Regions from separate parts of the Streptomyces sp. NPDC002580 genome, predicted to be linked through region 1. Evidence: riboswitches for the same ligand, from Rfam matches in the RefSeq annotation. Region 1 holds a riboswitch; each other region holds the start of a gene.
What was found. Region 1 has a riboswitch for cobalamin ahead of ACFYW7_RS22950 (ribonucleoside-diphosphate reductase subunit alpha). Riboswitches for the same ligand answer to the same signal wherever they lie in the genome.
Positions count from the first base shown of each region.

Region 2: it holds a riboswitch for cobalamin, as region 1 does, so the genes downstream of both, ACFYW7_RS25190 (CbtB-domain containing protein) here and ACFYW7_RS22950 (ribonucleoside-diphosphate reductase subunit alpha) in region 1, are expected to answer to the same signal.
Region 3: it holds a riboswitch for cobalamin, as region 1 does, so the genes downstream of both, ACFYW7_RS06115 (cobalamin biosynthesis protein) here and ACFYW7_RS22950 (ribonucleoside-diphosphate reductase subunit alpha) in region 1, are expected to answer to the same signal.
Region 4: it holds a riboswitch for cobalamin, as region 1 does, so the genes downstream of both, ACFYW7_RS26860 (CbtB-domain containing protein) here and ACFYW7_RS22950 (ribonucleoside-diphosphate reductase subunit alpha) in region 1, are expected to answer to the same signal.

Region 1 covers NZ_JBIAQZ010000007.1:306,748-312,198, forward strand. Annotated here, with positions in the region: gene ACFYW7_RS22945 (ribonucleotide-diphosphate reductase subunit beta) at 56-1,090, opposite strand; gene ACFYW7_RS22950 (ribonucleoside-diphosphate reductase subunit alpha) at 1,090-3,483, opposite strand; cobalamin riboswitch at 3,617-3,766, opposite strand; gene mctP (monocarboxylate uptake permease MctP) at 4,185-5,451, opposite strand, start outside.
Region 2 covers NZ_JBIAQZ010000008.1:308,361-313,811, forward strand. Annotated here, with positions in the region: gene scpA (methylmalonyl-CoA mutase) at 1-1,110, shown strand, start outside; gene meaB (methylmalonyl Co-A mutase-associated GTPase MeaB) at 1,107-2,090, shown strand; gene ACFYW7_RS25185 (CbtA family protein) at 2,261-3,019, opposite strand; gene ACFYW7_RS25190 (CbtB-domain containing protein) at 3,041-3,262, opposite strand; cobalamin riboswitch at 3,303-3,448, opposite strand; gene ACFYW7_RS25195 (enoyl-CoA hydratase/isomerase family protein) at 3,704-4,765, opposite strand; gene ACFYW7_RS25200 (cupin domain-containing protein) at 5,017-5,451, opposite strand, start outside.
Region 3 covers NZ_JBIAQZ010000001.1:1,419,379-1,424,829, forward strand. Annotated here, with positions in the region: gene ACFYW7_RS06110 (cobyric acid synthase) at 1-775, opposite strand, end outside; gene ACFYW7_RS06115 (cobalamin biosynthesis protein) at 772-1,719, opposite strand; cobalamin riboswitch at 1,825-1,968, opposite strand; gene ACFYW7_RS06120 (hypothetical protein) at 2,105-2,323, opposite strand; gene ACFYW7_RS06125 (anion permease) at 2,344-3,585, opposite strand; gene ACFYW7_RS06130 (class II aldolase/adducin family protein) at 4,435-5,172, shown strand.
Region 4 covers NZ_JBIAQZ010000009.1:176,386-181,836, reverse strand. Annotated here, with positions in the region: partial or broken gene ACFYW7_RS26870 (transposase family protein) at 1-119, opposite strand, end outside; gene ACFYW7_RS26865 (acyl-CoA dehydrogenase family protein) at 326-1,516, opposite strand; gene ACFYW7_RS26860 (CbtB-domain containing protein) at 1,750-1,971, opposite strand; cobalamin riboswitch at 2,008-2,170, opposite strand; gene ACFYW7_RS26855 (histidine phosphatase family protein) at 2,294-2,869, shown strand; gene ACFYW7_RS26850 (ferredoxin) at 2,945-3,316, opposite strand; gene ACFYW7_RS26845 (nuclear transport factor 2 family protein) at 3,368-3,760, opposite strand; gene ACFYW7_RS26840 (PadR family transcriptional regulator) at 3,843-4,418, shown strand; gene ACFYW7_RS26835 (type 1 glutamine amidotransferase domain-containing protein) at 4,636-5,331, shown strand.

The sequences.
Region 1 (5,451 bases):
CCCCCAGGTCGCCCGAGGGGCGGGACCCCGATCGGGTCCTCCGGCGGGCGGACGGTCAGAAGTCCTCGTCGAGGTCGACCGTGCCCTCCACCGCGACCTGGTAGGCGGACGGCCGGCGCTCGAAGAAGTTGGTCAGTTCCTGGACACCCTGGAGCTCCATGAAGGAGAACGGGTTCTCGGAGCCGTACACCGGGGCGAAGCCCAGCCGCTGCAGACGCTGGTCGGCGACGCACTCCAGGTACTGGCGCATCGACTCGGTGTTCATGCCCGGCAGACCCTCGCCGCACAGGTCACGGCCGAACTGCAGCTCCGCCTCGACGGCCTCGCGCAGCATGTCCGTCACCTGCTCCTGGAGCCGGTCATCGAAGAGCTCGGGCTCCTCCTTGCGGACGGTGTCGACGACCTCGAAGGCGAAGCTCATGTGCATCGTCTCGTCGCGGAACACCCAGTTGGTGCCGGTCGCCAGGCCGTGCAGCAGACCCCGGCTGCGGAACCAGTAGACGTACGCGAAGGCCCCGTAGAAGAAGAGCCCCTCGATGCACGCGGCGAAGCAGATCAGGTTCAGCAGGAAGCGGCGGCGGTCGGCCTGCGTCTCCAGCCGGTCCAGCTTCTCCACCGAGTCCATCCACTTGAAGCAGAACTGGGCCTTCTCGCGGATGGAGGGGATGCTCTCGACGGCCGCGAAGGCCGCCGTGCGGTCCTCGGGGTCGGGCAGGTAGGTGTCGAGCAGCGTCAGATAGAACTGGACGTGCACGGCCTCCTCGAACAGCTGCCGGCTCAGGTAGAGCCGCGCCTCGGGGGAGTTGATGTGCTTGTACAGCGTCAGCACCAGGTTGTTGGCCACGATCGAGTCGCCCGTCGCGAAGAACGCGACCAGCCGGCCGATCATGTGCTGCTCGCCCTGCGACAGCTTCGCGAGGTCGGCGACGTCCGAGTGGAGGTCGACCTCCTCGACGGTCCAGGTGTTCTTGATGGCGTCCCGGTAGCGCTCGTAGAAGTCCGGGTAGCGCATGGGGCGCAGGGTGAGTTCGAAGCCCGGGTCGAGGAGGTTCTTCTCGGACGCGGCCTTCTCGGTGTTCGTGTCGCTCATCACTGGCAGGCCTCGCAGGACTCGGGGTTCTCAAGGGAGCAGGCGACGGCGTCGGGGTCGGCCGCCTGCTGGACGGGGATGGCCGTCTCGGGGCGCGCCTGCGCCTGGGCGGCGCGGGCGATGCGGGTCGCGGGACGGGAGCGCAGGTAGTACGTCGTCTTCAGGCCCGACTTCCAGGCGTACGAGTACATCGAGGAGAGCTTGCCGATGGTCGGCGTCTCCAGGAACAGGTTCAGCGACTGGGCCTGGTCCAGGAACGGTGTCCGGGCGGCGGCCATGTCGATCAGGCCGCGCTGCGGGATCTCCCACGCCGTGCGGTACAGGTCGCGGACGTCCTGCGGGACCCAGGTGAAGCCCTGCACCGAACCGCTGGACTCGCGCAGCGCCTCACGGGTCTGCGCGTCCCACACGCCGAGCTTCTTCAGCTCGTCCACCAGGTAGGAGTTGACCTGGAGGAACTCGCCGGAGAGCGTCTCGCGCTTGAACAGGTTCGAGACCTGCGGCTCGATGCACTCGTACACGCCCGCGATCGACGCGATGGTGGCGGTGGGCGCGATCGCGAGGAGCAGCGAGTTGCGCATGCCGACCGCGGCGATCCGCTCGCGCAGGGCGGCCCACCGCTCCGGCCAGTTCAGCTCGACCTCGAAGTGGTCCGGGTGCAGCACACCGCGGGCGGTACGGGTCTTCTCCCAGGCGGGGAGCGGGCCGTTGCGCTCGGCGAGGTCCGCGGAGGCCTCGTACGCGGCGAGCATGATGCGCTCGGCGATCCGGGTGGACAGGGCGCGGGCCGCGGGCGAGTTGAACGGCAGCCGCAGCTTGAAGAAGACGTCCTGGAGACCCATCGCGCCGAGGCCCACCGGACGCCACCTGGCGTTGGAGCGGCCCGCCTGCTCGGTCGGGTAGAAGTTGATGTCCACCACGCGGTCGAGGAAGGTGACCGCGGTGCGCACGGTCTCGTCGAGCCGCTCCCAGTCGATGTCGTCGCCGACGACGAACGCGCCGAGGTTGACCGAGCCCAGGTTGCAGACCGCCGTCTCCCCGTCGTCCGTGACCTCCAGGATCTCGGTGCACAGGTTCGAGGAGTGGACGGTGTGGCCCGGCTCCGCCGTCTGGTTGGCGGTGCGGTTGGCGGCGTCCTTGAAGGTCATCCAGCCGTTGCCGGTCTGCGCGAGGGTGCGCATCATGCGGCCGTAGAGGTCGCGGGCCGGGATGGTCTTCCTGGCGAGGCCCGCCTCCTCGGCCTTGCGGTAGGCCGCGTCGAACGCGTCGCCCCACAGGTCGACCAGCTCGGGCACGTCGGAGGGGGAGAACAGGGACCAGGCGCCGTCCTCGTTCACCCGGCGCATGAACTCGTCCGGGATCCAGTGCGCGAGGTTCAGGTTGTGCGTGCGCCGGGCGTCCTCACCGGTGTTGTCGCGCAGTTCCAGGAACTCCTCGATGTCGGAGTGCCAGGTCTCCAGGTAGACCGCGGCGGCGCCCTTGCGCCGGCCGCCCTGGTTCACCGCGGCCACCGAGGCGTCGAGCGTCTTCAGGAACGGGACGATGCCGTTGGAGTGCCCGTTGGTGCCCCGGATCAGCGAACCGCGGCTGCGGATGCGGGAGTACGACAGGCCGATGCCGCCCGCGTGCTTCGACAGGCGCGCCACCTGGTGGTAGCGGTCGTAGATGGAGTCCAGCTCGTCGAGCGGGGAGTCGAGGAGGTAGCAGGACGACATCTGCGGGTGCCGCGTACCGGAGTTGAAGAGCGTGGGGGAGGAGGGGAGGTAGTCGAGGCGGCTCATGAGCCGGTAGAGCGCGCCGACCTCGTCCACGGAGCGGGCCGTGTCGTCCTCGGCGAGGCCGCACGCCACCCGGAGCATGAAGTGCTGGGGTGTCTCGACGACCTGACGGGTGATCGGGTGCCGGAGCAGGTAGCGGCTGTGCAGCGTGCGCAGCCCGAAGTAGCCGAAGCGGTCGTCGGCGGCCTCGGCCGAGGAGGCGGCGATCAGCGCGTCGAGGCGGGCCGTGTGCAGCCGGACGAACTCGGCCGTGCGGTCGGCGATCAGGCCCTCGCGGTGGCCGACGGCGACCGACTCGGAGAAGGTCGTGACGCCCTGGGAGGCGGCCTCCACGGCGATGCTGACGGTGAGGAGCCGGGCGGCCAGCCGGGAGTAGGCGGGGTCCTCGGAGATGAGACCCGCGGCCGCCTCGGTGGCCAGTTCGCGCAGCTCGGCCTCGTCGGCGCGGGCGGACCGGCCGCGCAGCGCCGCGGCGGCGACCCGGCCCGGGTCGGCGTCGGGGAGGTCGGCGGTGAGATCCGTCAGGGTCCGCAGCAGCGTGACTCCGGGACCGTCGGTCTCCACCGGGGCCTGCTGCGCGGTCACTGAAGCCGGATCGGCTGGCGCGATGGTCACGTGGGGCTCTCCCTCGCTCGGCACGGGGCCTGGCGGGGAGGCACGGGGCACACGGGAGCGCTCCTGGGCGGCAGCGCACCGCGTCCACCGGCCCATTCCGCGAGGCCCGGACGTCGTCGGCACCCGGGCCGGACGGCCGGGGCGCGCTGTCGGCAGGTCCTCGGACTGACACGGGTGCGGACGCGCGGGAACGCGGAAGCACACAAGTACACCGTTGCGGGACAGTTCCGGATTTGCACCGGATTCCCCTGCGGCGACAGCGACCATGAGCATACATCTTGTGCCGGGCTCCGGGAGTACCCCCACATGTTGTGTCAGGTCGACGTCGAGGGGCGTTACGGAGCGTGCCGGATCGTCAACTCGTAGGTGAGCGGCGGATGTCGTCGAACCCGGGAAAAGGGGGCACGGGCGCGCTCCGGGACGGGCGGGGCCGCCTCGCCCCGGCCGCGACGGCGCCGCGCGGGGCGCCCCCGGCGGGACGGACTCGTGCCGTGATCCCGCCCGCCGCCGGGTGCTCCTCGGGCTACGCGGGCCCGAGGGCGATGTCCACGCCGGCTGGTCCGCCCGCCCGCACGCAGGCCCGCCCGGCACGGCGACGGGCCGCCGGATCCCCGTCCGGCGGCCCGTCGTACGCCGCTGTGATGCCGTTCAGGACCCGTGGCCGTCACCGTGTCCGGTTGCCGGTCACCGACGGCCGCCGGTCAGTGGCTCGCCTCCGCCGCGGTGGCGGGCGGGAGCTCCGTCGCGACTCCGGGGTCCCCCGCGTCGGCCGTGTAGTCCTCGGGAGAGGTCTCGTCGACGCCCTCGGGGGCGTTGAACGCCCGCAGGGCGAAGGTGAGGACGACGGCCACGGCCACGTTCAGGACGAACGCCGTCAGGCCGAGGTAGCCGATCTCCCCGATGCCGGGGATCTCCTTCGAACTGCCCCCGAAGTGCTTCTGGGTCGGCGAGGCCACCCCGTAGGCGGCGATCGTGCCGTAGAGCATGCCGACGGCCCAGCCGCCCAGCAGCGCCCAGCGGTGGAACCAGCGGGTGAACAGCCCGCCGACCAGCGCCGGGAAGGTCTGCAGGATCCAGATGCCGCCGAGCAGCTGGAAGTTGATCGCGACGGTCTTGTCCATGGTGAGGACGAAGACCAGCGCGCCCACCTTCACCAGGAGCGAGACCAGCTTGGAGACCTGGGTCTCCTGCCGGGGGGTCGCGTCCGGCTTGATGAAGTCCTTGTAGATGTTGCGGGTGAAGAGGTTCGCGGCCGCGATCGACATGATGGCCGCCGGGACGAGCGCCCCGATGCCGATGGCCGCGAAGGCCACGCCCGCGAACCAGTCCGGGAACATGTTCTCGAAGAGCTGGGGGATGGCGAGCTGGCCGTTCTGCACCTTCACGCCGGCCGCGATCGCCATGAACCCGAGCAGGGCGAGCAGCCCCAGCATCAGCGAGTACAGCGGCAGGATCGTGGTGTTGCGGCGGATCACCTCGCGGCTGCGGCTGGACAGCGTCGCGGTGATCGAGTGCGGATACATGAACAGCGCCAGCGCCGAGCCGAGCGCGAGGGTGGCGTACGTCCACTGGCCCGCCTCGGCGGGGACGAGCCCGCCCGCGCCCGCGGCCGTGTACTTGTCGCTCGCCGCCTTGAAGATCTCGTCGAAGCCGCCCAGCTTGATCGGGATGTAGATGATGGCCACCGCGATCACGATGTAGATCAGGGTGTCCTTCACGAACGCGATCAGGGCGGGCGCCCGCAGGCCCGAGGAGTAGGTGTACGCGGCCAGCACGCCGAAGGCGATGAGGAGGGGCAGGTCCTTGACGAACCAGTTGGTGCTCTCGCCGCCGCCCACGCCCATCACGTCGAGGACGGCCTGGATGCCGACCAGTTGGAGCGCGATGTACGGCATGGTGGCCAGGATGCCGGTGACGGCCACGGCCAGGGAAAGGCTCTTGGAACCGTGGCGGCCGCGTACGAAGTCC
Region 2 (5,451 bases), on a different contig from region 1:
ACCCAGGGCCACACCCAGTCGCTGCACACCAACGCCCTGGACGAGGCCCTCGCCCTGCCCACCGACTTCTCCGCGCGGATCGCCCGCAACACGCAGCTGCTGATCCAGCAGGAGTCCGGTACGACCCGGGTCATCGACCCGTGGGGCGGCAGCGCCTACGTCGAGAAGCTGACGTACGACCTCGCCCGCCGGGCCTGGCAGCACATCGAGGAGGTCGAGGCCGCGGGCGGCATGGCGCAGGCCATCGACGCCGGCATCCCGAAGCTCCGGATCGAGGAGGCGGCGGCCCGTACCCAGGCCCGCATCGACTCCGGCCGCCAGCCGGTCATCGGCGTCAACAAGTACCGCGTGGAGACCGACGAGAAGATCGACGTCCTCAAGGTCGACAACTCCTCCGTGCGCACCCAGCAGATCGAGAAGCTGCGGCGGCTGCGGGCCGAGCGCGACGACCGGGCCGTCCAGGACGCGCTGGAGGACCTGACGCGGGCGGCCGCCGGTGAGGGCAACCTGCTGGAACTGGCGGTCCGCGCGGCCCGCGCGATGGCCACCGTCGGGGAGATCTCCGACGCCCTGGAGAAGGTGTACGGGCGCCACGCGGGCCAGATCCGTACGATCTCCGGCGTGTACCGCAACGAGGCAGGGGAGTCGCCGTCCGTGGACCGCACCCGCACCCTGGTGGACGCGTTCGAGGAGGCCGAGGGCCGTCGCCCGCGCATCCTGGTCGCGAAGATGGGCCAGGACGGTCACGACCGCGGCCAGAAGGTGATCGCGACCGCGTTCGCCGACCTCGGCTTCGACGTCGACGTCGGCCCGCTGTTCCAGACGCCGGGCGAGGTCGCCCGCCAGGCCGTGGAGGCGGACGTGCACATCGTGGGCGTCTCCTCGCTGGCCGCCGGGCACCTCACCCTCGTCCCCGCGCTGCGCGAGGAGCTGGCGGCGGAGGGCCGCGAGGACATCATGGTCGTGGTCGGCGGGGTGATCCCGCCGCAGGACGTGCCGACGCTGCTGGAGATGGGCGCGGCCGCCGTGTTCCCACCCGGGACGGTGATCCCGGACGCGGCGTACGACCTCGTCGAGCGGCTCTCTGCCGGTCTCGGGCACGACCTGTGATCGAACTCGACACCTATGTCAAGGGTGTGCTCGACGGGAAGCGGGCGCTGGTCGCCCGTGCCATCACGCTCGTCGAGTCCACCCGGCCCCAGCACCGGGCGCTGGCGCAGGAGTTGCTGACCGAGCTGCTCCCGCACAGCGGCAAGGCGCGGCGGATCGGCATCAGCGGGGTGCCGGGGGTGGGCAAGTCGACGTTCATCGACGCCTTCGGCACCATGCTGACCCAGCTCGGGTTCCGGGTCGCGGTGCTCGCCGTCGATCCGTCGTCCAGCCGGACGGGCGGTTCGATCCTCGGCGACAAGACCCGGATGGAGCGACTGGCCGTCGATCCGGCCGCGTTCATCCGCCCCTCCCCCACCGCCGGCACGCTCGGCGGGGTGGCGAAGGCGACCCGCGAGTCGATCGTGGTGATGGAGGCGGCCGGCTACGACGTGGTGCTGGTGGAGACGGTCGGGGTCGGCCAGTCCGAGACGGCCGTCGCCAACATGGTGGACTCGTTCCTGCTGTTGACGCTGGCCCGCACCGGAGACCAGTTGCAGGGCATCAAGAAGGGTGTCCTGGAGCTGGCCGACGTGATCGCCGTCAACAAGGCGGACGGCCCGCACGAGCGCGACGCGCAGTCGGCGGCGCGTGAACTGGCGGGCGCCCTGCGGCTGATGCACGGCAAGGACGCGGTGTGGACGCCGCCCGTGCTGAGTTGCAGCGCCCGGGAGTCGTCGGGTCTGGACACCGTCTGGGAGCGTCTGGAACAGCACCGCACCCTGCTCGACTCGACCGGCCGCCTCGCCGACAAACGCCGTGACCAGCAGGTCGACTGGACCTGGACGATGGTCCGCGACGAACTCCTCGGCCGGCTGCACTCCGACCAGGCGGTACGGGCGCTCGCCCCCGACCTCGAACGGCAGGTGCGGGAGGGCGGGTTGACGGCGACGCTCGCCGCGGAACGCATTCTGAAGGCGTTCGGCCGCGAAGCGCCCTGAGCCACGCGGGGGCGGATGACCCACCGGTCCCGCGCCCGTCGCCCCAAGGCCTCGCGGTATCCGCCACGACCCGGCCGCCTGGGCACCGAAACGCGGAAGGGCCCCTCGGAGGATTCCGAGGAGCCCTTCTCCGTACCGGAGGCACGTCCGAAAACGCACGTCCCGAAGGATCAGCGCGCGGCCGGGACCGATCGTCCGGCCGCGACCGCGGCGGGCCTGGGGTTCAGCACGCGTTCGGCCAACTCGCCGAAGACGAGGCCGAATCCGCCCCACAGGACCGTCTGGATGGCCAGGGCGGAGAGCCGGAACCGCCACAGCACGGTGGCCGGGAAGTCACCTGGCACCTCGTTGATCGCGGGCAGGAACTCGTAGGCCAGGCCGATCACGACCACGAAGGCCGCCACGGCGGCGACCGTCGCGTACCAGGTGCCCACCGTCGGCGCGAGGCGCTTGCCGAGGACGGTGGCGCCGATCGCCAGGAGCACACCGAGGACCATCATCAGGAAGTACAGGGTGGTCCGCTTGCCGATGGTCTCGTGGTCACCGACGGCCGGCGGGTTGGCCGGGTACTTCAGGAACGGCACGACGTAGACGGCGATCAGTGCGGTCCCCGACAGCAGCAGCGCGGTCGCGCGGGGGCCGAGGCGGCCCACGCGGCCGAGCGCGAAGCAGTAGGCGAGCGCGGCGATGCCGCCGAAGGCGATGCCGTAGAGCAGGACACCGGTCGCGAGTCCGGCGGTGGACTGGAGACTGCGGGAGACGAGTTCGACCTCGTGCTCGTGCCCGGAGGCCTGGGCCTCCTCGAAGGCGATCGCGCTGTCCACGCTCGGTTCACCGAGGAAGTAGGCGACGACCAGGGCGAGTACACCGGCCGCGAGACCGGCGAGCATGCCTCGCACGAGCAGGTTTCTTACCGTTGCGGAGTTCATGGGTGAGTGCTGTCCCTCGCGTCAGTGGCAGGGGAAACCGAGCAGGTGGCGGGCGTCGTGCACCCATTCGTGGACGTCCTCGCCCGAGACGACGGAGGTGGCGCCCTGTTCGGCGCCGACGAAGTACAGCAGGACCAGCATCAGGATGCCGAAGAAGACCGCCCAGGGGGCGATCGCGCCGATCGGCAGCTTGGCCGGAAGGGCGGGGGTGGTGGCGGTCGGCGGAGCGACGGTCTGCGCCATGGCAGGACCTCCTCGGGAGTTCGCGTCCCATCTCGGTGGTGCACAGGATGACGCCTACGGGTCTGACTCACGCGGCGCCCAGCATGGCTGGGCGTCCCGTTCACAGTGGCGCGACCGTGCCGGATTTCCACCGGCTTCCGTCTTGACGTCATCAATATCGGACCGACCGTACCGCCTGGCGAGTTCACCGCCAAGACCGCGCCGTCCGCCGTGATCTTCCTCTCGTCCCAGGTGACGGGTCTCCTGGGACGGGGTGGGTCACCCGCGCCCCGGCGGGCGACCCGGCTGTCGGGCCTGCCGAGTTCGGTACGCGTCCCTCACAACTCACTTACAGCTGAAGGCAGTTCGGAACGAACTCCGAGGGGCCCCCGGCCGCCGCGGGGCGGCCGGGGCCGTGGGCGCGAGCGTCCCGCCCGGCCGCCCGCGTCAGCGCGGTGCCGGTCACGCGAGCCCGAGTTCGCCCTCTCCCAAGGAGACGAAGAAGCGTTCGACGTCGGCGTCGGTGACCTCGGCGAGGGTGGCCGGGGACCAGTGCGGGTCGCGGTCCTTGTCGATGATCTGGGCCCGGACGCCCTCCACGAGGTCGGGGGCGGACAGGGCCGCGCAGGAGACCCGGAACTCCTGGTCCAGGACGGGCTCCAGCCGGCCGAGCCGCCGGGCGCGGCGCAGGGCGGCCAGCGTGACCTTCAGCGCGGTGGGCGAGTTGCCGAGGAGGATCTCGGCGGTCTCCTTGGCCGCCGGGTCACCGACCGCGAACAGGCGTCGCAGGATCTCCTCCACCGTGTCGGCGGAGTAGCAGGCGTCGATCCACTCCCGCCGGTCGGCCAGTTCGGCCGGGGGCGCCGCCCGCGCGTGGCGGGCGAGAGCCTCCCGTACGGGTCTGTCGGCCAGGTCGGCGACGAACTCCCGGAGCGACGCGGAGGGCAGGTAGTGGTCGGCGAGGCCGCACAGCAGGGCGTCGGCCGCGCCGATCGAGGCGCCCGTGAGGGCGAGGTGGGTGCCCAGCTCGCCCGGGGCGAGGGCGAGCAGGTGGGTGCCGCCGACATCGGGGACGAAGCCGATCCCGGTCTCGGGCATGGCGATCCTCGACCGCTCGGTGACGACCCGGACGCCGCCGTGCGCGGAGACACCGACGCCGCCGCCCATGACGATGCCGTCCATGACGGCCACGTACGGCTTGGGATAGCGGGCGATGCGGGCGTTGAGGTGGTACTCGTCGCGCCAGAAGGCGGCGGAGGCGGTGCCGTCCCCGTCGCGCGCGTCGTCGTGGACGACGCGGATGTCGCCGCCCGCGCACAGCCCGCGCTCGCCGGCGCCGGTGATGACCACGGTCTCGACGGCCGGGTCGTGTTCCCAGGCGGCGAGCGCCCGGTCGATCCGGCGCACCATCGCGTGGTTCAGCGCGTTCAGCGCCCTCGGCCGGTTGAGGATGATGTGGGCGGCGCGTCCTTCGGTGCGCAGCAGGACGGGTTCCTCGGCGCCGTGTGCCCCGGTGCCGTTCATCCGAACGCCTCCGTCAGGGCGCGGGCCACGATGACGCGCATGTCTCGTCGGTTCCTTCCGGGGTCCGGTGCGTTCGCCGGTCACGGCGGTCTTCTCGCTACGGTACCCACCGGCCGTCGCGGCTCCCGCGCGGGTGCGGGAAGCGCGGGGCGCTCGACTCCGGGTCATGACGGGCGGCCCATCGGGGCGAGGGGAACGCGTGCTGGAGAACACGTCGACCGGGGTGCGCGTCGACCCGGCGGCCGGTTCCTTCAGGCTCCGTCCCCGGGCCGGAGCACGTACAGCTGCGGCAGGTTGACCACGATCGCCTCCTGTGTGCTGCGGGCGATGACGACGACGGCCTCTTCGGCGGGGTCCGGGTTCTCCTCGCGGTGCGGCACGAACGGGGGCACGAAGATGTAGTCACCGGGGGAGGTGCGCAGGCGTACTTCCTCGGGCTCGGCCCCCGAGTCGTCGAGGAAGACGAACTCGGGATGTCCGCTCACCACGTAGATGGCGGTCTCGGACGCCCCGTGGTGGTGGTCGGAGGAGGAGGTGGAGGGGGCGACGTGGGTCTGGCCCATCCACAGCTTCTCGGAGCCGACGGTGGCCCCGCTGACGGCGGCGAACCTGCGCATGCCGCCGGTCTGCGCCGTCCCGCCGTCGAGGGCGTCGGCACGGACGTGGTGCAGGCGGGTGCGCAGGGG
Region 3 (5,451 bases), on a different contig from region 1:
CTCCGCGCAGCGAGACCCGCAGCCCGTCCTCCTCGTCGATGCCGAGACCGTGCTGGAAGGGCAGGACGCCGTAGGAGCGCCGCCCGGTGAGACCGTGCAGCATGTCGAGCCCGGGCTCCAGCAGACTGACGTCCCCCCGGAACTTGTTGACGAGGAACCCGGCGACGAGCGCCTGGTCCTCGGGGGACAGCAGCGCGACCGTCCCGAAGAACGAGGCGAACACCCCGCCCCGGTCGATGTCGCCGACGACGAGCACGGGAAGCCGCGCGTTCCGTGCCACCCCCATGTTCACGATGTCGGTGCGCCGCAGGTTGATCTCGGCCGGGCTGCCGGCCCCTTCACAGATCACCGCGTCATACGTGCCCCGCAACTCGGCCAGACAGTCGAGGACGGTGCCGAGGAGTGCTTCCTGGCGTCCGCCGCGCAGCCGCTCCCCGGGGGCCGGGCCGTCGGACCCCCCGAAGAACCCGCGGGCGCTCATCTCGCCCACCGGCCGGCCCATCAGGACGACCTGGCTGCTCCGGTCGCTGCCGGGCTTGAGCAGCACGGGATTCATCAGCGCGGTCGGCTCCACCCGGGCGGCCTGTGCCTGCATGGCCTGCGCCCGCCCGATCTCGGCGCCCTCGCGCGTCACGAACGAGTTGAGGGACATGTTCTGGGCCTTGAAGGGCGCGACCTTCACGCCCCGGCGCACCAGCCACCGGCAGATCCCGGCGGTCACGACGCTCTTGCCCGCGTCGGAGGTGGTCCCGGCGATCAGCAGTCCGCCGCTCATGCGGTTCGTCCCTTCCTGGTGAGCAGGACGCGTCCCGCGGCGCCCACGCCGAGCGCGAGCCAGCCGACGCGGCGGGAGAGCCGGACGGCCCGCTCGATGTCCTGGACCCGGACCGCGCGGCCCGAGGTGTTGAGCACGGGCCGGTGCTCGACCCGGCCCCCGTACGACAGGGTGCCGCCGAGCCGCACGCCGAGCGCTCCGGCGAACGAGGCCTCCACGGGACCGGCGTTGGGACTCGGGTGTCTGTGCGCGTCCGCGCGCCAGGCGCGCACGGCGCCCCGTGGGTCGCCTCCCGCCGCGGCGGCGAGGGCGGCGGTCAGCCGGGCTCCCGGCCAGCCGGCGACGTCGTCGAGCCGGGCGGAGGCCCAGCCGTAGCGCCGGTAGCGGGGGGACCTGTGCCCGACCATGGCGTCGAGCGTGTTCACGGCGCGGAAGGCGACGAGTCCGGGCACACCGCCGACGGCGCCCCAGACCAGAGCGCCGACCACGGCGTCGGAGGTGTTCTCGGCGACGGACTCGACGACCGCGCGCGCGACACCGTCGGCGTCCAGCGCCTGCGGATCGCGCCCGCACAGATGCGGCAGCCGCTCACGGGCCACCTCGAGGTCACCGGCCGCGAGCGCGCCCGCGACGGCCCGGGCCTCCCGGCCGAGGGAGGTCCCTCCGACGACGGCCCAGGTGGTGGCGGCGGTCAGGGCGACGGACGCGGTGCGCGATCCGCGCACGGAACGGCTCGCGAGCGCGGCGAGCCCGGTGGCACCGCCCACGCAGACGGCCGTGTGCAGGGCGCCCCAGCCCCGGTGGTCCCGCCACAGCGTCCGCTCCACGGATGCGGCGGCCCGCCCGAACGCGGCGACCGGATGCCCCCGGCGGGGATCGCCGAGCAGCAGGTCGCCGAGAAGGCCGGCGGCGGCGCCGTACGCGAAGACGCGATCGGCACGCACGGGGTCAGCCGGCCGTGGGGTGGGGCGGAACCTTCGTACTCAGCGAAACGGGCAACGGGCAGCCGCGCATGGCGATATGTCCTCACTCAGGGTGTCCACGCCCTGGTTCGACTAGACCGGCGGTGAGAGTTCCTGGCTCCCGGGGAGTTTCCTCCCCGATGACAGTGGCGGGACCGCGCCGGATTCGCACCGGCTTCCTCTCATGCCGCCGTACTTGGCTCCGGCAGTCCACCACGGGGTGCGAACGGCCGTCAACTGGCTGTTGACCTGCGGGGGGACAGTGTGCGCAGGCCCACATACGCGTGGGGTGCGGGACGGTGATCCGTCCCGCACCCCACGCGCGGTAGTGCCCGGTGAAACCTTTTTCCTGGCTTCTGGCTCCGGGTTACTTGGTCATGATCAGGGAGATGCCGTACGCCACCGCCGCGGCGCAGGCCGCGAAGCAGACGTACGCGCCGGTGGCCGCCGCGACCGCGGAACCGCCCTGGGCCGACTCCTTCTTGGAGAGGCCCGCGACGCCGAGGGTGAAGAGGCCGACGAGGGCCACGGTCACCCCGAGGCTGACCCCGAAGACGGAACCGAGGGCTGACCAGTCGATGTGCATGCTGTTTCTTCCTTCGGTTCTCAGGCCACGGCGGACGGCGCCGAAGGCGTCGTCGTGGGCTCGGCGGGGGCCGGGATGGTGGCCGTGAGGCCCTCGGTCAGGGTGCCGACCGGGGGCGGGGTGACGGCGGCGATGGCCGTGGTCACCACACCGGCGGGCTCCGCGTCGTCGTTGACGTTGGTGTGGTCGATGACCTCGCGGCGCGAGCGGCGCCAGATCGCGAAGCTGGAAGCGACCAGGAAGACGGCGACGAGCGTGGTGCCCCAGGCGCCGAAACCGGTGACCCACTCGGCGAGCGCGCCGACCAGGGCGGCGGCGGGCAGCGTGAGGACCCAGGCGACAGCCATCCGGGTGGCGGTGGACCAGCGGACCACCCCGCCCTTGCGGCCGAGACCCGCGCCCATCACGGAACCGGAGACCGAGTGCGTGGTGGAGAGCGAGAAGCCGATGTGCGAGGAGGCCAGGATGACCGTGGCCGCGCTGGTCTGGGCGGCGAAGCCCTGCTGCGGCTGGAGGTCGGTCAGGCCCTTGCCCATCGTGCGGATGATGCGCCAGCCGCCCAGGTAGGTGCCGAGCGCGATCGCGAGACCGGCGGAGAGGATGACCCAGACCGGCGGGTCGGAGTCGGGAGCGACGGCGCCACCGGCGACCAGGGCCAGGGTGATGATGCCCATCGTCTTCTGCGCGTCGTTGGTGCCGTGGGCCAGCGAGACCAGGCCCGCGGAGGCTATCTGGCCGGCGCGGTAACCCTTCTTGCTGGCCTTGGTGTCGGTGTTGCCACTGAGCTTGTACGACAGCCGGGTGGCGACCATCGCGGCCAGACCGGCGACGATCGGGGCCACGACGGCGGGGAGGAGCACCTTGCCGACCAGGACGTCCCCGTGCACCGCGCCGGTACCGGCGGAGGCGATGGTGGCGCCCACCAGGCCGCCCATGAGGGCGTGCGAGGAGCTGGACGGAAGTCCGACGAGCCACGTCACCAGGTTCCAGAGGATCGCGCCGACGAGCGCCGCGAAGATCACTTCTGGCCGGATGCCGGATTCGTCGACGAGGCCTTTGGAGATCGTGTTGGCGACCTCCACCGAGAGGAAGGCGCCGACAAGGTTCAGGGCGGCGGACATGGCCACCGCGACCTTGGGCTTGAGGGCGCCGGTCGAGATGGTGGTGGCCATCGCGTTGGCGGTGTCGTGGAAACCGTTCGTGAAATCGAACACGAGAGCGGTGACGATCACGATTCCGAGGAGGAGCGTGATGTGTTCCATTTACCCAGGCTTCTGTTGGACGTCAGTGGCAGGGGGACCGTAGGCAACCTGGGTGAACGGAAGATGAACTGGGTCGGGCGGCATGGTGTCCCGAACGGTGGATCGCTGTTCCGCTTGTGACGGAGGGCGATGCCCTGGTTCGAACGGATACGGAATATCGGGTTCCGGTACGGGTTCCCGCCGCGGGCCGAACCGTCCGCGCGGAGGGGGTTCCGCGCATGAGATTCCGGTCACATAGCAGGTCGCCGCCGTTGTGGCGCCGCTGAAAGCCTCGCGGGGGCGGGTCGGAGAGTGCCGCGTCGAGGACGCGCCGGTGTCACCGGGCCGTGACGGGTCGGCCACGGGGCGTCATTCGCGACAAAAGCCCGGCCGTGTCCGGTGTGGACGACCTGATGAGGCACTGTGACGCACATCACATGACATGACCGGTCTCTTTGTGGGTCCCGTAGCCGAAAACCTTGATCCATCTCCCCGTCACGTCGCCGTCGTGTCCTTGGCGCGTTCCTGTCGCGTTCCTGTCGCGTCCCTGGTCGGGCGAGGCGTTCGCGCATGTCGTGCGGGTTCGCCCGGTGTCCGAGTCGGTGTCGCCGCCGACGGCGGTTTCCAGCCGTCCGCGCGCCGGGCCCGTCGTTGTATACGAAGTGCGCCACCCGGGTGCCGGGCTCCGCCGTCGCGTGCGAGGCACCCGGTCCGGGCGGCCCGGGACGGGACGCGTGGGACATCCGGCCCCGTGAGGCGTGTTCGGGTTCCGGGGTGCGCCCGCCCGGGGTGCGTCGGCGTGCGTTCCTGGCAGGATCGCGGCATGGCCGAGCGGCCAGGGGCGCACGGGACAGGTGGGAGGACCCGCGGATGTCGGACGAGGGCGACACGGGGGACGGGCCGGCCGCGAGGGACGCCCGGGACGCCGTCGGGCGGGCCTGGGACCAGCTCGTCGCGACGGCCCGCCGTACGGTGACCGACGGACTGGTGGTCGGGACGTCGGGCAACGTCTCGGTCCGTGTCGGCGACACGGTCCTGGTCACGCCCACCGGCGTGCCCTACGACCGGCTGGCCCACGACGACATCGTCGGCGTCGGCCTGGACGGCCGGCAGGTGATCGGTTCGCTGCGGCCGACCAGCGAACTGCCGATGCACCTCGCGACGTACCGGGCGACCGGCGCCCGGGCCGTCGTCCACACCCACGCCCCGCACGCGACGGCCGTCTCGACCCTCGTCCCGGAACTCCCGCTGATCCACTACATGGCCGCCGCGCTCGGCGGCCCGGTCCGCGTCGCCCCGTACGCGGCCTACGGCACGCCGGAACTGGCCGAGAACGTGCTCCGGGCCCTGACCGACCGCACCGCGTGCCTCCTCCGGAACCACGGCACCCTCGCCTACGGGGCCTCGCTGGACCAGGCGTACGACCGCACGGCCCAGCTGGAATGGATGTGCCGCGTCTGGCTCCTGTCCTCCTCGATCCCGGGCCTGACGCCCGCCCTGCTCTCGCCGGAGCAGCTCCAGGAGACCGCGGAGCGCCTGCGGGGGTACGGCCAGGAGTCCCCGGAAGCGGCAGAGGCAGCGGCAGAGGGCATGGAGTCGGAGGCGTAGTACCGGGGAGTGGAACCGGTGACGTAGGGCCGGAGGCGCGGGGCCGGTGAGGTGGAACGGGAGGCGCGGCGCCGAAGGCCAGGCGCCGAAGGTCCGGCGTCGGCGGGCTGGCTCTGACGGTCCGGCACCGACGGTCCGGCGTCAACGGTCAGGTGCCGACTGCGCGGTGCGGGGTGTGTGGTGCCGGACGGAACCGGAGCGCGCACGCCGGACAGCCGGTACGCCCGACCGTCACCCTTGAGGACGCTCCCGCTGGCCGATGGCGGACTCCGCCGGGAA
Region 4 (5,451 bases), on a different contig from region 1:
CGCCCGGCCGCCGGCCGCCGCCACCGGGTACCGATCTCCCTGCGGCGGCCTGCGAGCTGCCCGGTCAGGTGCCGCAGAGTGCGACTGGACAGGTCGATCGACGACGGGTGAACAAGCACGCGCTCCTGGCGGTACGGGTGATCTTGGTCGAGAACCCGTCTACCAGGAGCTTCGCCGCTTCGCTGAACCGTCCAACACGCGGGCATCATAGGCAGGTTGGAAAGGCTCAGTCCGCAAGCCAGGCCCGCTACCCTTCGGTCCGCGTCGGAGGTTCGGTGCCAACTATCCCGCTTTTGTGCCAACTAAAAAGCTTCGTCACACACAACTACCGCCGCACCCGCGGCATCCCCAGCCCGATCCACGAGATGATCTCCCGCTGGATCTCGTTGTTGCCGCCGCCGAAGGTGAAGATCACCGCCGACCGGTAGCCCCGTTCGAGTTCGCCGTTCAGGACCGCTCCGGAGGAGCCCTCCTTGAGGACGCCGGGGGCCGCGACGATCTCCATCAGCCAGGCGTACGCGTCCCGGCGCGCCTCCGAGCCGTACACCTTGACGGCGGAGGCGTCCTGCGGGGTGAGCGTGCCCTCCTGGACGGCGTTCACCATCCGCCAGTTGAGGAGTTTCATCGCGTCGAGCCTGGTGTGCGTGCGGGCCAGGAGGCGGCGCACCCACGGGAGGTCGACGACGCGGCGGCCGTCGGCGAGTTTGGTCTCCATCGCCCAGCGCTGGACGTCGTGCAGGGCACGGATGGCCATGGTGCCGTGTGCCGCGAGGGTGACGCGTTCGTGGTTGAGCTGGTTGGTGATCAGCCGCCAGCCCTTGTTCTCCTCGCCCACCCGGCGCGCGGCGGGGACGCGGATGTTCTCGTAGTAGCTCGCGGTGGTGTCGTGCGAGGCGAGGGTGTTGATGATCGTGCACGAGTAGCCGGGGTCGGAGGTCGGCACGAGCAGCATGGTGATGCCCTTGTGCGGCGGGGCGTCCGGATCGGTACGGACGGCGAGCCACACCCAGTCGGCCGTGTCACCGTTCGTCGTCCAGATCTTCTGGCCGTTCACCGTGTAGTGGCCGGTCTCCGTGTCGCCTTCCCGTACGGCCTTGGTCTTGAGAGCGGCGAGGTCCGTGCCGGCGTCGGGCTCGCTGTAGCCGATGGCGAAGTCGATCTCACCGGAGAGGACCTTCGGCAGGAAGTACGACTTCTGCTCCTCCGTGCCGAACCGCATGATGGTCGGCCCGACGGTGTTGAGCGCCATCAGGGGCAACGGCACCCCGGCCTGGGCCGCCTCGTCGAAGAAGATGAACTGCTCCATCGGGCTCAGGCCCCGGCCGCCGTACTCCTCGGGCCAGCCGACCCCGAGCCAGCCGTCCGCGCCCAGGCGTCGGATCGTCTCGCGGTAGAACCGCTTCTGCGCCGCCGGGTCGCCGTATCGCGCATAGGCGTTGCCCGGTACCAACTCGGCGAAGTAGAGCCGCAGTTCGGTCCGCAACCGCTGCTGCTCCGGCGTGTATTCGAGATGCACGGCGCCTCCTGCCCCTCCGAGCCGACCTGACGGCGCACACCGTAGAACGTGTTGCAGAAATTGGGAATGCCGATGACATGGGAGACAGATTCGGGGCGCGGCGGTGGGTGCGACGGGGCAAAGCGGTGGGGCGGAGCCCGGTCGAACCCGGCTCCGCCCCGTCGCGACGGCCGCCCGTGCGGCCGTCGGCCGCCGGTCGTCGCGTGATCTCTCGGCTCGTCGGTCTCCCGCCGTCAGTGGCAGGGGAACCCGAGCAGGTGGCGTGCGTCGTGGACCCACTCGTGGACGTTCTCGCCGGACACGAGGGAGGTGGCGCCCTGTTCGGCGCCGACGAAGTAGAGCAGGACCAGCATCAGGACGCCGAAGAAGAACGCCCAGGGGGCGATCGCGCCGATCGGCAGCTTGGCGGGTACGGCAGTGGGGGTGACGGTCGGCTGGACGACGGACTGTGCCATGGGCGGAACCTCCTGGGGAACTCGCGTCCCGTCTCGGTGGTGCACAGGACGACAGCCACGGGTCTGACTCGGCCCGCCTTCACCGCTCCTGGCCGGAGCGGCGTGTACCGGGCTCACAGTGGCGCGACCGTGCCGGATTCCCACCGGACTTCCGCCGAACCGTCGTCAATATCCACGCGACCGTACCGCGAAGCGTGTTCCCGGAAAAGGGCGCGCACGGCCCGCGCCGTGTGAGCCCCGCGCGCCGGAGACGCGCGGGGACCGCCCTGCCGGACCGCGGCCCGGCTTTGGCGAACGGGTCGGCGCGTAGCAGAGTGACGGCATGACGAGCCGAGTGTTCTTGATCTCCGCGGCGATCAGCGAGGCGCTGCGCGAGGCCCGCTTCGACGCCGGGAGTCCGGTCGACGCCGCCGGGCTGCGGACCGCCCGGGCGGCGGCCGAGGCGGGTGCCGTGCCGGCCGGAGCCCGACTGCGGGTCTCCCCCACCGCGCGGTGCCGGCAGACCGCGGAGGCGCTCGGGCTCGACGGCGGTGTCGACGCACCGGAGTTGGCCGGTCTGGACGTGGGCCGCTGGCACGGGGCGACCCTGGCCGAGGTGAGCGCGAAGGAGCCGGAGGCGGTGGCGCGCTGGCTCGCGGATCCCTCGTCGGCGCCGCACGACGGGGAGTCGGTGCGGGCGTTCTGCGACCGGGTCACCGAACACCTGGACTCGGCGGCCGAGTTCGACGGCAGAACCGTCGCGGTGGTGGAACCCGAGATCGTACGGGCCCTGACGGTACGGGTGTTGGGGGCTCCCGACTCGGCGTTCTGGCGCGTCGACGTGCCGCCGCTCACCATGACCGAGTTCAGCGGGCGCTCGGGGCGCTGGAACGTGCGGGCCGGACGCCCTCTCGGATAGGGGCCGTTCGGCCCATCGGCCCGCGGACGTGGGTGGCCAGGGCCCGGTCGGGCGCGACCGGGTAGGCCGGCGCCCTCACCTCAGCGTGGCGATGAAGTCCGCGCACGCCTGGGCGCACGCGCGGCTGGTCTTGGCGCTCGCCTCCGCGCCGGGCTGCCCGTCGAAGACGTCCGCGCACTCCAGGCAGACGTCACGGCACCATTCCAACTGGGTGCGGATACGCGACTCGTTCTGCCCCGGCTGCCCGGACAGCACGTGACAGGTCGCCTCGCACACCTCCGCGCACTGGATGCCCTTGCGCCGGGCGAGATCCTGCTCCTCGGGCCCCTCGGAACCCATGAGGCCGACCCGCAGCGCACAGGCCAGGGCACAATCGGCGCAGGCCTGGGCGCAGGCGAACCGGTCCTCCAGGAACCGGAAGAGCTCTTGCTCGGAAGTCGTCGTCACAACGGGCGGGTAGCCGGAAGGAGTCGGTTCAAACCGCGCGGCGCGGGGACCTCACGCCCCGGCCGCCTCCCGGGAGATCTGCTCGAACTGCGCTCCCATGGCTTCGGAGAGCGCCTGCGCGGCCGACAACGGCCGCACCATCACGGTGAATTCGTCGATCAGCCCGTCCTCGTCGAAGTGCAGGAAGTCACAGCCGTTGATCTCCTTGTCCCCCACCTTGGCGGTGAAGACCAACGCGTGGTCACGGCCGTCGGCTCCGGCGATCTCGCGGACGTAGCGGAAGTCGCTGAAGACGCGCCAGACACCGCGCAGGATGGCCGCGGTCATCGCCTTGCCCGGATACGGCTTGAAGGCGACGGGACTGGTGAACACGACACCGTCGGCCAGCAGCTCCTCGACCGCGCCGAGGTCACCGGCCTCCACGGCCTTGCGGAAGGAGTTCATCGAACCCGCCTCTCATACTCAACTAATTGATTAGGTGCGGATCAGATTAGTCGGATGGGTGAGTGCCGTCTAGCCTGACGGGATGGCATTGCGCAACGCGGTTCTGGCCGCGCTCCTGGAGGGTGAGGCGTCGGGCTACGACCTGGCCAAGGGGTTCGACGCCTCGGTGGCCAACTTCTGGATGGCGACCCCCCAGCAGTTGTACCGGGAACTCGACCGGATGGAGTCCGACGGGCTCATCGAGGCCAGGCTCGTGCAGCAGGAGCGCCGGCCCAACAAGCGGGTGTTCTCCCTGACGGCGGCGGGTCTCGCCGCGCTGGCGGCCTTCACCGCCGATCCGGCGAGGCCCACCGCGATCCGCGACGAGCTGATGGTGAAGGTGTACGCCCTGGACGAGGGGGACGCGGACGCCGTCCGGGCGTCGGTCGCCGAGCGGCTGGAATGGGCGCGCGCCAAGCTGGCCCATTACGACCGGATCGGCGTTCGCCTCCTCGACGGCCGCACCGAGGAGGAGTACCTCGCCGGGACGGATCGCGTCGGCCCGTACCTCACTCTCCTGGGGGGACGCGCCTTCGAGCAGGCGATCATCGACTGGGCGGAACGGACGCTGCGGGTCCTGGAACGGCGCGCGTCCACGCCGCGCCCGGACGGGCCCTGAAGGATCACGACCGCAGGGCCACCGCCCCGGCCACGGATATTCCCGCCACCCCATCGGATGGCCTATGGCTGCGAGCGGGTTCCCTATTGGTCACCTATGTCCGGCCCGCATACGGTCGAGGACATCACCGCCCCGACGTTCCGCACCTGGACCGTCAGGGCGTACGAACGAGATCCCTTCCAGGTCCGACAGGACCCGCACCCCCGGAGAACGCACCATGTCGAAGATCCTTTTCGTGTTGACCGGCGCCGACCACTGGACGCTCGCCGACGGCACCCTCCACCCGACCGGCTTCTGGGCCGAGGAGGCCGCGGCACCGTACGAGGCCTTCAAGGCGGCCGGGCACGACGTCGTCGTCGCCACGCCGGGCGGGGTCGTACCGACGGTGGACCAGGGGAGCCTGGCGCCCGAGTTCAACGGCGGGCAGGAGGGCGCCGACAAGGTCGCGCGCACCATCGCCTCCATGGCCGAGCTGCGGCAGCCGCTCAAGCTGTCGGAAGTGAACCTCGACGACTACGCCGCCGTCTTCTACCCGGGCGGCCACGGCCCGATGGAGGACCTCTCGGCCGACGCCGAGTCCGGACGGCTGCTCACCGGCGCGCTGGAGTCGGGCAAGCCGCTCGGCGTGGTGTGCCACGGTCCGGCGGCGCTGCTGGCCGCCACCCGGGAGGACGGCTCCAACTCCTTCGCGGGCTACCGGGTCTCGGGTTTCACGAACGTCGAGGAGACCCAGGCCGGTCTCGCCGACAAGGCCAAGTGGCTGCTCCAGGACCGGCTCGTCGCGGCGGGCGTCGACTTCCAGGAGGGCGAGCCGTGGGCCCCGAAGGTGGTCGTCGACCGCAACCTCGTCACGGGCCAGAACCCGGCCTCCTCCGCCCCGCTCGCCGCGGAACTGCTGAAGAAGCTGGCCTGAGCCGTGGCCCGGCGGCTCCGGCGGCAGCCGGTCCGGGCGACGACCGGTGACCGCCCGCCGAGGATCTCGGCCGCGTACGGCCGCCCGCCGCGGCGCCCCACACCCCGCTGACCCGATCGC